Regions from separate parts of the Pseudomonas sp. MF08831 genome, predicted to be linked through region 3. Evidence: predicted binding sites of a transcription regulator. Region 3 holds the regulator's gene; each other region holds the start of a gene.
What was found. Region 3 encodes FliA, which starts transcription of late flagellar genes. Its sites were predicted from a motif close to CTAAAGTTTNNNNNNNNNNNGCCGNTAA; they were not measured.
Positions count from the first base shown of each region.

Region 1: AC19YS_RS07505 (methyl-accepting chemotaxis protein) is a predicted target of FliA. The motif match lies at 2,172-2,199, and genes of this name have one in related genera.
Region 2: AC19YS_RS26020 (methyl-accepting chemotaxis protein) is a predicted target of FliA. The motif match lies at 1,951-1,978, and genes of this name have one in related genera.

Region 1 is NZ_JCBCUX010000003.1:270,912-275,073, reverse strand. It holds gene AC19YS_RS07515 (NorM family multidrug efflux MATE transporter) at 1-1,064, opposite strand, end outside; gene AC19YS_RS07510 (LysR substrate-binding domain-containing protein) at 1,201-2,121, shown strand; gene AC19YS_RS07505 (methyl-accepting chemotaxis protein) at 2,299-4,162, shown strand, end outside.
Region 2 is NZ_JCBCUX010000015.1:106,293-110,454, forward strand. It holds gene AC19YS_RS26010 (LysR family transcriptional regulator) at 1-776, opposite strand, end outside; gene AC19YS_RS26015 (aldo/keto reductase) at 897-1,892, shown strand; gene AC19YS_RS26020 (methyl-accepting chemotaxis protein) at 2,036-4,027, shown strand; gene AC19YS_RS26025 (SRPBCC family protein) at 4,118-4,162, shown strand, end outside.
Region 3 is NZ_JCBCUX010000016.1:130,064-134,225, forward strand. It holds gene flhF (flagellar biosynthesis GTPase FlhF) at 1-259, shown strand, start outside; gene fleN (flagellar synthesis regulator FleN) at 366-1,199, shown strand; gene fliA (RNA polymerase sigma factor FliA) at 1,196-1,936, shown strand; gene AC19YS_RS27105 (chemotaxis response regulator CheY) at 2,105-2,479, shown strand; gene AC19YS_RS27110 (protein phosphatase CheZ) at 2,498-3,286, shown strand; gene AC19YS_RS27115 (chemotaxis protein CheA) at 3,298-4,162, shown strand, end outside.

The sequences.
Region 1 (4,162 bases), on a different contig from region 3:
TGGAAAGCCGGGTCGTTATGGTCGAGGAACAGCCCGATAAGCGCATCGGAAAACAGCCACAGCACTGCGGCAAATCCCAACATCACTGCCGCACCGAATCCGATGCCGACACGCCCGGCCATGCGCGCCTGCAGCAACTGTCCGGCGCCGTAATGCTGGCCGATGCGCATGGTGATCGCGTATGACATTCCCGCTGGCACCATGAACGCTACCGAGACGATTTGCAGGGCAATCTGATGCGCCGCCAGTTGCGTACTGCCCATGGTGCCCATGCACAGCGCCGCGAAGGCAAACAAGCCGACCTCCACCGCATAGGTGCCACCAATCGGCAAGCCCAGGCGCCACAGCTCGCGCAGATACAGGGTGTTGAGGCGCAGCAGGCCTGAACTCAGCGGGTAGGCAGCGTAAGCCCGGTTACTGCGGATGTACCACATCAGCGCCAAAGCCATGCTGTTGGCGACAATCGCAGTGACCAGGCCAATACCCATCAATCCCAGTTTCGGCAGGCCGAACATGCCTTCTATCAAGGCGTGGTTGAGGCAGTAGTTGAGCACCGTACCGCCCAGGCTGATCACCATCACTGGCGTGGCTTTGCCGATAGCGCTGGTAAAGCCGCGCAAGGCCATGAAGCTCAGGTAGCCGGGCAGGGCGAACGGCAGGATGGTCAGAAATTGCCCCGCCGCATGCACGTTGGTTTCGGTCTGGCCAAACATCAGCAATACGGGCTTGAGGTTCCACAGCAGCAAGCCGGCCACCAATGCCATCAGCCAGGCAAGCCACAGCCCGGCCTGGGTCAGGCGGGTGGCGCCTTCGATGTCGCCCGCGCCTTGGCGAATGGCCACAAGCGTGCCGACTGCAGCAATCACGCCGATGCAGAAAATCGCCACGAACGAATAGCTCGCTGCGCCCAGGCCGCCACCGGCGAGGGCTTCGGGGCTCAGGCGGGCCATCATCAGGGTGTCGGTCAGTACCATCAACATGTGCGCCAACTGTGAGGCAATCAACGGCCCCGACAGCCGCAGAATGGCCCAGAGTTCAGTACGCACCGGATGCTGCATGATCATCACGCTCAAAAAGTCAGAGGGTTGGGGAGGGGTTGATTCTCGGCGCTCCCAACGCATTACACAAAAGGATAAAAGCGATCGTTCGCATGATTAAAACTCATGGTAGGGTTTGGTCTTGCTCTGTCGGAGGTTCCCTATGCCACGTCGTCTTCCTCCGTTGTACGCCTTGCGCGCGTTTGAGGCCGCTTCACGGCACAACTCCTTTACCCGCGCGGCAGAGGAGCTGTCGATCACGCAAAGTGCCGTCAGCCGGCATATCCGCACACTCGAAGAGCATTTTGCCTGCCGCCTGTTCCAGCGCAGCGGCCGCAACCTGCAGCTCACCGAAGCGGCGCGCTTGCTGCTGCCCGGCGTGCGCGAGGGTTTTGCTGCGCTGGAGCGGGCCTGTCACACCCTGAATGCCGAAGACGACATCCTGCGCATGAAAGCGCCGTCGACCCTGACCATGCGCTGGTTGCTGGCGCGGCTCAGCCGCTTCCGGGCGTTGCAGCCGGGCAACGAGGTGCAACTGACCAGTGCGTGGATGAGCGTGGACGAAGTGGACTTCAACCAGGAGCCGTTCGACTGCGCGGTGTTGCTGAGTTATGGGCATTTTCCGGCGGACTGGGAAGCCAGTTACCTGTTCCCCGAACTGCTGATCCCCGTGGGCGCCCCCAACCTGCTGGCAGACGGGCCGTGGGACGTAACGCGTCTGGCGTGCGCTGAGCTGCTGCACCCCACGCCCGACCGCCGCGACTGGCGCAATTGGCTGCAGCGCATGGGGCTTGCATCTCAGGTCTCGCTCAAGGGCGGGCAGGTGTTCGACACGCTTGAGCTGGGCATGATCGCCGCAGCACGGGGTTACGGGGTGTCGATGGGCGATTTGCTGATGGTCGCCGAGGACGTGGCCCAGGGACGATTGAGCCTGCCGTGGCCGACCGCCGTGGCCAGTGGCGAAAATTACTACCTGGTGTGGCCGAGAACCCGCCCTGGTGGCGAGCGTTTAAGGCGTCTGGCGGAATTTCTTCAAGGTGAGGTCAAGGCCATGGAGTTGCCCCAGGTCGAGCGCCTTGACTGAAGCGTTACTGGCCTTTTATGCAATCGTATGCGCGATACCCCTGTGAATCGCTCAAGTATTCCCCGCGCCCGCCGAATAAGGTGTGTTGGAACTACCGTGCACCAACGTTTCCCACTAGATAATTTGCCGAGTAGCGCTATGAGATCAGGATGATCCTGGCCTCGGCCAGGAGCTGTCATGTCTCAACCTCGCGCTCGGATTGCCTCCCAGTTAGGCCTCGCATTAGCCGTGATACTGGCTGTCGTCATTAGCGGCAGTACGGTTTTCGCCTTGCGGTCGCTCGACTCCGCCAACCTCGACACCCGCGAGGAACACCTGGCCAGCGAAGCGCGTTTGCTCGCCGACCAACTCAATACCTTCCACAGCACCTTGCGCGAAAGTACCCAGCGTTTGAGCGGGCTGTTTGAAAAGCGCTTTGGTGCGGGGTTGAGTGTACGCGGCGAGCAGCAGGTCGCAGTGGCGGGTGTACAAACCCCGAGCCTGTTCATGGGCAACGACCTGTTGAACAACGATTTCGATGAGGTCGATGAATTCAAGGACACCTCCGGCGGCGTGGCCACCGTGTTTGTGCGCAGCGGCGAAGACTTTGTCCGCATCAGCACGTCCCTGACCAAACAAGACGGCAGTCGCGCCATCGGTACGGCGCTGGACCACCAGCATCCGGCGTATCAACGCCTGCTTGCCGGGCAAAGTTACGTCGGCCGCGCCGTGCTGTTCGACCGCTCCTACATGACCCAATACACACCGGTGCGCGATGCCGGCGGCAAAGTGATTGCGGTGCTGTTTGTCGGTTTCGACTACACCGATGCCCAGAACGCCCAGTTTGAAAACCTCAAGCGCTTCCGTATCGGCCAGACGGGTTCCCTTGCGCTGCTAGACGAACAGAAGCACTGGCTGGTGCCACCCGCCGGCGTGCAGGCACTGGACCAGGCGGTACCGGTGGTGCTCGACCTGGCCAAAAAACCGGGCGAGGGGCGTTTCTGGAGTGACAAAAACGAAGATTTCTACAGCGTCTCAGTGCCGTTTGAAGGCGGCCCGTGGTCGGTGGTGGCGAGCATGCCGAAATCCGAAATTCGCGAAGTGACCTGGGCCGTTGGTATTCGCCTGGTGATTGGCAGCGTGTTGGCAATGTTGTTCGCGGTGGGCGCGGCGGTCTGGCTGTTGCGCAGTAAGTTGCAACCCTTGAGTGACCTCGTGCGTCAAGCCGAAGCCCTCGGCGCGGGTGACTTGAGTGCGCGCCTCAATGTGTCCAGTAATGACGAAATCGGCCAATTGGCGCGCAGCTTCAACCAGATGGGTGAAGCGCTGTCGACCATGGTCTCGCATATCCGCAAGGCCGCCGAAGAGGTCAACAGCCGTGCCCAGGCATTGTCCGGTTTGTCGGGTGGCGCCTATGAAGGCATGGAGCAGCAGTCCGGCGAAATCACCAGCATGGCCGGCGCGGTAGAAGAGTTCAGCGCAACGTCGCTGAACATCGCCGACAACATGGGCAACACCGAGCGGTTGGCCCAGGAAAACGCCCAGCAAACGCGCATCGGCCGCACCTCGATGCAGGAGGCCTCGTCGTCGCTGGAACATATCGCCACCGCGCTGAACAGCACGGCCACGGTGATCAATACCTTGGGCCAGCGCTCCCAGGAAATCGGCGGGATCGTGGGTGTGATCACCTCGATTGCCGAACAGACCAACCTGTTGGCGCTCAACGCGGCCATCGAAGCCGCCCGCGCCGGTGAGCAAGGCCGTGGTTTTGCCGTGGTCGCCGACGAGGTGCGCAACCTGGCCTCGCGCACCCGCCAGGCTACTGATGAAATCTCCGGGATGATCCAGAGCATTCAGCAGGAAACCGGTAATGCCATCAGCACCATGGAACACGGCAATACGTTGATGCAGGAAGGCCTGTCGCGCAACGCCGACGTGGCTTCAGCCCTGGCGCGTATCGACGAGCAAAGCCGCTCGGCCGGTCAGCAATTTGCGGCAATTACCACGGCAACCCAAGAGCAGAGCAGCACCGCGACCTTGCTCAGCAGCAACCTGCAAAGCA
Region 2 (4,162 bases), on a different contig from region 3:
CCCAACACCTCCACCAGGCTGCCGGCCTGCAGTTGCTGCATGACGTGGTAATAAGGCGTTTGCACCAGGCCATAGCCCGCTTCGCAGGCGGCGAGGTAACCATCGGCACTGTTGACGGCAACCTGCTTGGGCAGGTCCACCAGGCGCAGCGCCTGCCCTACTTGAAACTCCAGGCCATAGCGCTTGCCACTGCTGCTGGAGAAGTATTCCACCACCTGGTGGCCGGCCAGCGCTTCCAGGTTGGCGGGCACGCCGAAACGCTGCAGGTACGCGGGGCTGGCACAGGTCACCTGATCCATCATTGCCAGCGGACGCGCCACCAGCGAGTCGTCCAGCGCCAGGCCACCGCGCAGCACGCAATCCACACCTTCGCGAATCAGGTCGACCGGGCGGTCGTTGAGGCCGATTTCCAGGTCGATGTTCGGGTAGCGAGTGGAAAATTCCGGCAGCGCGGGTATGACCAGAAATCGGCCGATGCCCGAGGGCATATCGACGCGTAATGTGCCACGCGGGCTGCCTCGGGTAGCGAACACCGCTTCGGTCTCTTCAAGGTCTGCCAGCAAGCTGACGCAGCGCTGGTAGTACGCGGCGCCATCCAGCGTCGGGCTGACTTGCCGAGTGGTGCGCTGCAGCAACTGCACGCCCAGGTGCGCTTCCAGTTGCTTGATCAGGATAGTGACCGAGGCGCGTGGCAGTTGCAGGCTGTCGGCGGCCTTGGCAAAGCCACCCAGTTCGACGATTCGGGTAAACACCCGCATGGCGTTAAATCGGTCCAAAGCCGGGCTCTCCCATGGCATTGTTTAGAAAATCCTAATAGTGATAGCGGTTTTAGCCGCTTTATCCCTCAGTTGTCGAGGAGAACAATGGGGGCCTTTCCCTTCCAAGGAGCTCTCCCGATGCATACTCGCCAACTCGGCAAAAACGGCCCTCACGTCTGCGCCATCGGCCTGGGCTGCATGGGCATGACTGATTTCTACACCACCGGCACCGATACCCAGGAAGCGATTGCAACCTTGCACCGCGCCCTGGAGTTGGGCGTCACGTTGCTCGACACCGCCGACATGTATGGCCCTCACACCAATGAGGCACTGATCGGCAAAGCCATCGCCGGCAAACGCGACCAAGTGTTTCTGGCGAGTAAATTCGGCTTTGTGCGTGACCCGGCCAACCCGTCGGCACGCGGTGTGAATGGCCGCCCCGAGTACATTCGCGAGGCCATTGACGGCACCTTGAAACGTCTGGGCATCGAAACGCTGGACCTGTATTACCAGCACCGCGTTGACCCCGACGTGGCAATCGAAGAAAGCGTCGGCGCGATGGCCGAGCTGGTCAAGCAAGGCAAGGTGCGTTACCTGGGCCTGAGTGAAGCCTCCGCGGCCAGCCTGGAGCGCGCGCACAAGGTGCACCCGATCAGCGCCCTGCAAAGTGAATATTCGCTGTGGAGCCGCGACCAGGAAGACAACGGTTGCCTGGCGGCCTGCCAGCGCCTGGGCATCGCCTTTGTGCCTTACAGCCCGCTGGGGCGCGGGTTTCTCACCGGCGCGCTGAAAAGTCCGGAGGATTTCGCCGCCGACGACTACCGCCGCTCCAGCCCGCGCTTTCAAGGTGAGAACTTTGCCAAAAACCTGCTGCTGGTGGAGCAAGTGAAAGCGCTGGCTGCGCAAAAAGGCGTGACAGCCGGGCAACTGGCGCTGGCCTGGGTGCTGGCGCAGGGTGATTACCTGATCCCGATTCCGGGCACCAAGCAGCGCAAATACCTGGAAGAAAACGTGGCGGCCGTGGATATCAGCTTGAGCCCTGCCGAATTGTCAGCGCTGACGTCGATCTTTCCGGCGGGCGCTACCGCGGGTTTGCGCTACACCGAAGCGTCAATGGGCCTGGTGAATAAATAGCCTGTGGTCAGGGCGCACCCACTGACGGTGCGCCCTGACCTTTCTTGCACGATGGTACCTCAAGCTCCTCCTTGCCAAGCCGATAGCCCGATGAAGCTCTAACACAGCCGCGTCGATAATAAACGCTTCGTAAGGACGACCTCATGCCCCCACTGCGCTCCATCCAAACTCGCTACACCCTGTTTCTGGTGCTGTTCGTCCTGGTGTTATTTGTGTTGACGGTGGTGGGGATCGGCCAGTTGGTCGCGCCCAAGCTGCGGCACACTGAAGAACAGGTGGTGCTCAACCGCATCGCGGAAGTAGCCGAACAGATTCAGGGCGAACTGAACAAGGTTCAGGCCCAGCAACGCAGCATCACCCAGACCATTCCCCTGCTCGACAGCGATGCCATCGACAAAGTCCTGCCCGGCCTGGTGGACCAGTACGGCGAGCTGAAAGTCTTCGGCGGCGGCATCTGGCCATTGCCGAATCAGCGCACGCCGGGGCGCAACAAGCACAGCACGTTCTGGCACCGCGATGCGTCGGGCAAGCTGGCAGTCAACACCTTCTGGAACAGCGACGCGGCGCCCAATTACTACGACCAGAGCTGGTACAAAGGCGGTCTCGCCTCACCGCGTGGCCAGTGCGCCTGGGCGGCGGCTTACAAAGACGACGCCAGCCAGGAGCCACGCACCAACTGCGCCATGGCCATCCAGCGCGACGGTGCCGCCTACGGCGTTGCCACCATTGACGTGACCCTGGGTTTCTTCAATGACCTGGTGGCCAGCAAAGAGACAGACATCGGCGGGCAGATGCTGATCGTCGAGGGCGACGGCAAGATCATCAGCAACAGCACGCGCATCAGCGGCCCGGTGGTGTTGAAAAACATCAGCGAATTGGCTGGCACCTCGGCGTTTGCCGCTCAGGTCAGCAAGGCCCTCGCCCACCGCGACCAGGCCCAGCGCGCCGAATTCGACAACCAGGGCGTGGCCAGCACCTTTTACATGCGCCCGATCGAGGGCACGCCGTGGTTCCTGGCTACCGCCCTGCCGACCTCGCTGATCACCGCTCAGCGTGATGATGTGCTCGGCAGCCTGGCCCTGTTGCAAATTCCCATGGTGTTGCTGCTGGTGCTGCTGGCGTTCTATGCCATCCGCCAACTGGTGCAGCGCATGAAATCGCTGAGCATCAATATCGACGCGCTGTCTGCCGGCGATGCTGACCTGACACGCCGCATCACCATCCGTGCCGAAGATGAAATGGGCGCTATCGGCCATTCGGTCAACCGCTTCATCATCTACCTGCAAAACATGATCGGTGAAGTGACGCTGGCCACGGGCGCCATGTCGACGGGGCTTGAGCAATTGCAGCAGACCTCGGCGCAAACCAACCGGATTCTGGTGCGGCATGCCTCGGAGACCGATCAAACGGTCACGGCCATCACCGAAATGAGCTCCACTGCCGACACCGTGGCGCAGAACGCCGCTGAAACCGCCTCCTTCACCCAGCGCGCCAACGAACACGCAGACCGCTCACGGGTGGTGGTCGGAGAAGCGTCCACCAGCGTCAGCGCGTTAATCGGCGAAGTGGCCAGCGCCACCCACACCGTGGAAAACATGCGCCAGGACGCTGCTCGCATCACCGAAACCCTTGGCGTGATCGGCGCAATTGCCGGCCAGACCAACCTTCTGGCGTTGAACGCCGCGATTGAAGCGGCGCGGGCCGGTGAGCAAGGCCGTGGTTTTGCGGTGGTGGCCGACGAAGTCCGGGCGCTGGCGGCACGCACCCAGGCCAGCACCTCGCAGATCAACGAAATGCTCGCACGCCTGACCACCGGGGTCAGTTCGTCGGTGACCGCCATGGAAAACACCCAGGCCAGTTGCCAGTCGGCCGCGGATGCAACCGCGCGAGTCAACACGGGCCTGGACGAGATGGCCGGCTCGGTCAGCCATATCAACAACCTCAGCACTCAAATCGCCACTGCCGCCGAGCAGCAAAGCGCGGTGACCGAGGAGATCAACCGCAGCATGGTGCAGATCCGACATATGGTCGAAGAACTGGTCGAAAGTGGCCACGCCACTGAAACCAATACACAAAGCCTGCTGGACGCCAATGGCCGAGTGATTGCGTTGATGAGTCGCTTCAAGGTGCGCTGATAAATGCATGAAACACTCCCGTGCAAAACACGGGAGTGCGACTATTCTGACAGCTCCTAGTGCAAAGTCTCGCCACACAGGAGGTGTGTCATGCACGCTGTCGAGCATTCGAGCCGCTTGGAGCGGATCATTCAG
Region 3 (4,162 bases):
CGGCCTGGCCGGTTGCATCCTCACCAAGCTCGATGAAACCGCGAGCCTGGGTGAAGTGCTGAGCCTGGCCATCAGTCATGAATTACCGGTCGCCTACCTGACCGACGGGCCGCGGATCCCGGATGATCTCCATCTGCCGCGCCGTCATCAGTTGGTCAGCCGTGCTGTCAGCGTGCAAATGCAAGAAGAGCCTAGCGAGGAAGCGATGGCCGATATGTTCGCCGACCTTTACCACAACCCCGCCAAACGGGTCGGTTAAGGCCAGGATGAACACCATGAAATGTATCTACATCGATGGTCTGCAAGCGATTCACGCGGCCAAGCCATGTAGCCTGCGTCTAAGCAAGACAAGGTAAAGAAATAAAATGGGCAGCATGCATCCCGTACAGGTGATCGCGGTGACCGGCGGCAAAGGTGGCGTCGGGAAAACTAACGTGTCAGTGAATTTGTCCCTGGCCCTGGCAGAGCTTGGCCGTCGCGTCATGCTGCTGGATGCTGACCTGGGCCTGGCGAACGTCGACGTTCTGCTGGGGCTGACACCCAAACACACCCTTGCCGATGTGATCGAGGGCCGCTGCGAGCTGCGCGATGTGCTGCTGCAAGGCCCCGGTGGCATTCGCATCGTGCCGGCCGCCTCGGGCACCCAGAGCATGGTGCACCTGAGCCCGGCGCAGCACGCCGGCCTGATCCAGGCGTTCAGCGATATCGGCGATAACCTCGACGTGCTGGTGATCGACACCGCCGCCGGCATCGGCGAGTCCGTGGTCAGCTTCGTGCGCGCCGCCCAGGAAGTGCTGCTGGTGGTCTGCGACGAACCCACCTCGATCACCGACGCCTATGCCCTGATCAAACTGCTTAACCGTGACTACGGCATGAACCGCTTCCGCGTGCTGGCCAACATGGCCCAAAGCCCGCAGGAAGGGCGCAACCTGTTCGCCAAGTTGACCAAGGTCACGGATCGCTTCTTGGATGTCGCCTTACAATATGTAGGCGCAGTTCCCTATGACGAGTGTGTACGCAAGGCTGTGCAAAAGCAGCGTGCGGTCTACGAAGCGTTCCCTCGTTCGAAGTGCGCACTGGCGTTCAAGGCTATTGCCCAGAAGGTCGATACTTGGCCGTTGCCCGCCAACCCTCGGGGGCATCTGGAGTTTTTCGTCGAGCGATTGGTGCATCAGACGAGCGCAGGACCGGTGCTATGACATCCAGCGGCTACAACCTTTACAAAAAGTCGGCACGTGACAGCCAGGGCGAATTGATCGAGCGCTATGCGCCCCTGGTCAAGCGCATTGCCTATCACTTGCTGGCACGCCTGCCGGCCAGCGTGCAGGTCGAAGACCTGATCCAGGCCGGCATGATCGGTCTGCTCGAAGTGTCGACCAAATACGACGCGAGCAAAGGCGCGAGTTTCGAGACGTATGCGGGTATCCGTATCCGTGGCGCGATGCTCGATGAAGTGCGTAAAGGGGATTGGGCGCCGCGTTCGGTACACCGCAATACGCGCATGGTCAGTGACGCAATTCGCGCAATTGAAGCAAAAACCGGTCGTGACGCTAAAGATCATGAAGTTGCGGCCGAACTCCAATTGAGTCTCGACGATTACTACGGGATTTTGAACGATACCTTGGGCAGCCGCCTGTTCAGTTTCGACGACCTGTTGCAGGACGGCGAACACGAAGGGCTGCACGAGGACGGCGCGAGTGCTCATCTCGAACCGTCACGCGACCTGGAGGACGAACGTTTCCAGGGTGCGCTGGCGGAAGCGATTGCCAATTTGCCGGAGCGTGAGCGACTGGTGTTGGCGCTGTACTACGACGAAGAGCTGAACCTCAAGGAAATCGGTGAGGTCCTGGGGGTCAGCGAATCGCGTGTCAGCCAGTTGCACAGCCAGTGCGCAGCCCGCTTGCGGGGGCGATTGGGAGAGTGGCGCGCGCGCTGACAGGCAGTGTGGGGACACTGCAGACGCTACCGCGAAGGCTTCATGCCTTCGCGGGTTCGTACCGTGGTGCCCTGGGCAGTCCTTTTTGTGTAACGCCTGTTGATTGAAATGGCGCGTCCAGGTGCTGGGCGCGTTTAAGACTGCTTGGAGGTCGAATTGGACAAGAACATGAAAATCCTCATCGTTGATGACTTCTCAACGATGCGGCGGATCATAAAAAACCTGTTGCGTGACCTTGGGTTCACCAACACGGTCGAGGCGGATGACGGCATTACGGCGATTCCGATCCTCAACAGCGGGAGCATCGACTTTCTGGTAACCGACTGGAACATGCCGGGCATGACCGGTATCGACTTGCTGCGTCACGTGCGCGCCGATGAAAAACTGCGCAGCCTGCCTGTGTTGATGGTGACCGCCGAAGCCAAGCGTGAACAGATCATCGAAGCCGCCCAAGCCGGGGTAAACGGCTACGTGGTCAAGCCATTCACTGCACTGGCCTTGAAAGAGAAGATCGAAAAAATCTTCGAACGCATCGGTCATTGATGCTGCCACGGGGGAGCTATGGAGCATAAAGAAACGTCACAGGGCGACTTTGAGTCGACCCTGAAAAAGCATGCTCACCAGTTGGTCGAAAGCCTTGAAAAAGGCCAGTTCGGCGACGCGGTGCAGTTAATCCATGAGCTTAACCAGACCCGTGACCGCGGCCTGTACCAGGAAGTGGGCAAGCTCACACGCGAGCTGCACAGTGCGATCGTCAATTTTCAGATTGACCCGCACATGCCCCAGGCCGAAGAAATTTCGCAAATCACCGATGCCACCGAACGCCTGTCCTATGTGGTCAGGCTGACTGAGGCGGCGGCCAACCGCACCATGGACCTGGTGGAAAACGCCACGCCGCTGGTCAATGGCATGGCCACCGAAGCTCAGGCGCTCAGCGTTGACTGGGGCCGCTTCATGCGTCGTGAAGTGGGGGCTGAAGAGTTTCGTGAGTTGGCGCGTCGGGTTGACGCTTTTCTGTCACGCAGCGAGCAGGAAAACCGCACGGTTTCCAGCAACCTCAATGACATTCTGCTGGCCCAGGATTACCAGGACCTCACCGGTCAGGTGATCAAGCGCGTGACCCAATTGGTCACCGAAGTGGAAAGCAACCTGCTCAAACTGGTGCTCATGGCCGGCCAGGTAGACCGTTTTGCCGGCATCGAACATGACCGCGAAGCGATCCTCTCGGAAAAAGATCCACAAAAACATCTCGCCAAGGGTGAAGGTCCGCAGATTCATGCCGATAAACGTGAAGACGTTATGTCAGGTCAGGATGACGTAGATGACCTGTTATCCAGTTTAGGCTTCTAAGGAGCACCCACATGAGCTTCGGCGCCGATGAAGAAATCCTTCAGGATTTCCTTGTAGAGGCCGGCGAAATTTTAGAGCAACTGTCCGAGCAACTGGTCGAGCTGGAAAGCCGACCGGATGATGCGAACCTGCTCAATGCAATTTTTCGCGGTTTTCACACTGTAAAAGGGGGCGCCGGCTTCCTCCAGCTCCATGAGCTGGTGGAGTGCTGTCACATCGCCGAGAACGTGTTCGACATCCTGCGCAAGGGTGAGCGGCACGTCGACTCGGAACTGATGGACGTGATTCTCGAAGCGCTGGATGCGGTCAACGGCATGTTCAGCGAAGTGCGCGAACGTGCACCGATCACTGCGGCCACGCCGGAACTGCTGGCGGCCCTGGCACGCCTGGCAGAACCGGCCACGTCGGCGGCACCTGTGGCAGCGGCGCCTGAGCCGGTTGTCGAGGCTGAGCCGGATGTGACCGACAGCGAGTTCGAGCAGTTGCTCAACTCCCTCAGTGCGGTGAAGGCCGAAGCTGAAGCACCGCAAGCGCCCATTGCGCCTGCGGCGCCGACCAGCGAAGACATTACCGACGCCGAGTTCGAGTCCCTGCTTGACCAGTTGCATGGCAAGGGCCAGTTTGCCGCCGACGCCGTGGCACCTGCCGCTGCGCCGCAGGCACCAGCGGCGTCTGCCAACACCGACATTACCGACGACGAATTCGAAGCGTTGCTCGACCAACTGCATGGCAAGGGCACCTTTGCGGCCGAAGCCTTGCCGGAAGTCGCGGCCACCGCCACCGCCGCCGCACCTGCTGCCACGGCAGCACCGGCTGGCGACGGGCTGATCTCCGATCACGAATTCGAAGCCTTGCTGGATGAATTGCACGGCAAAG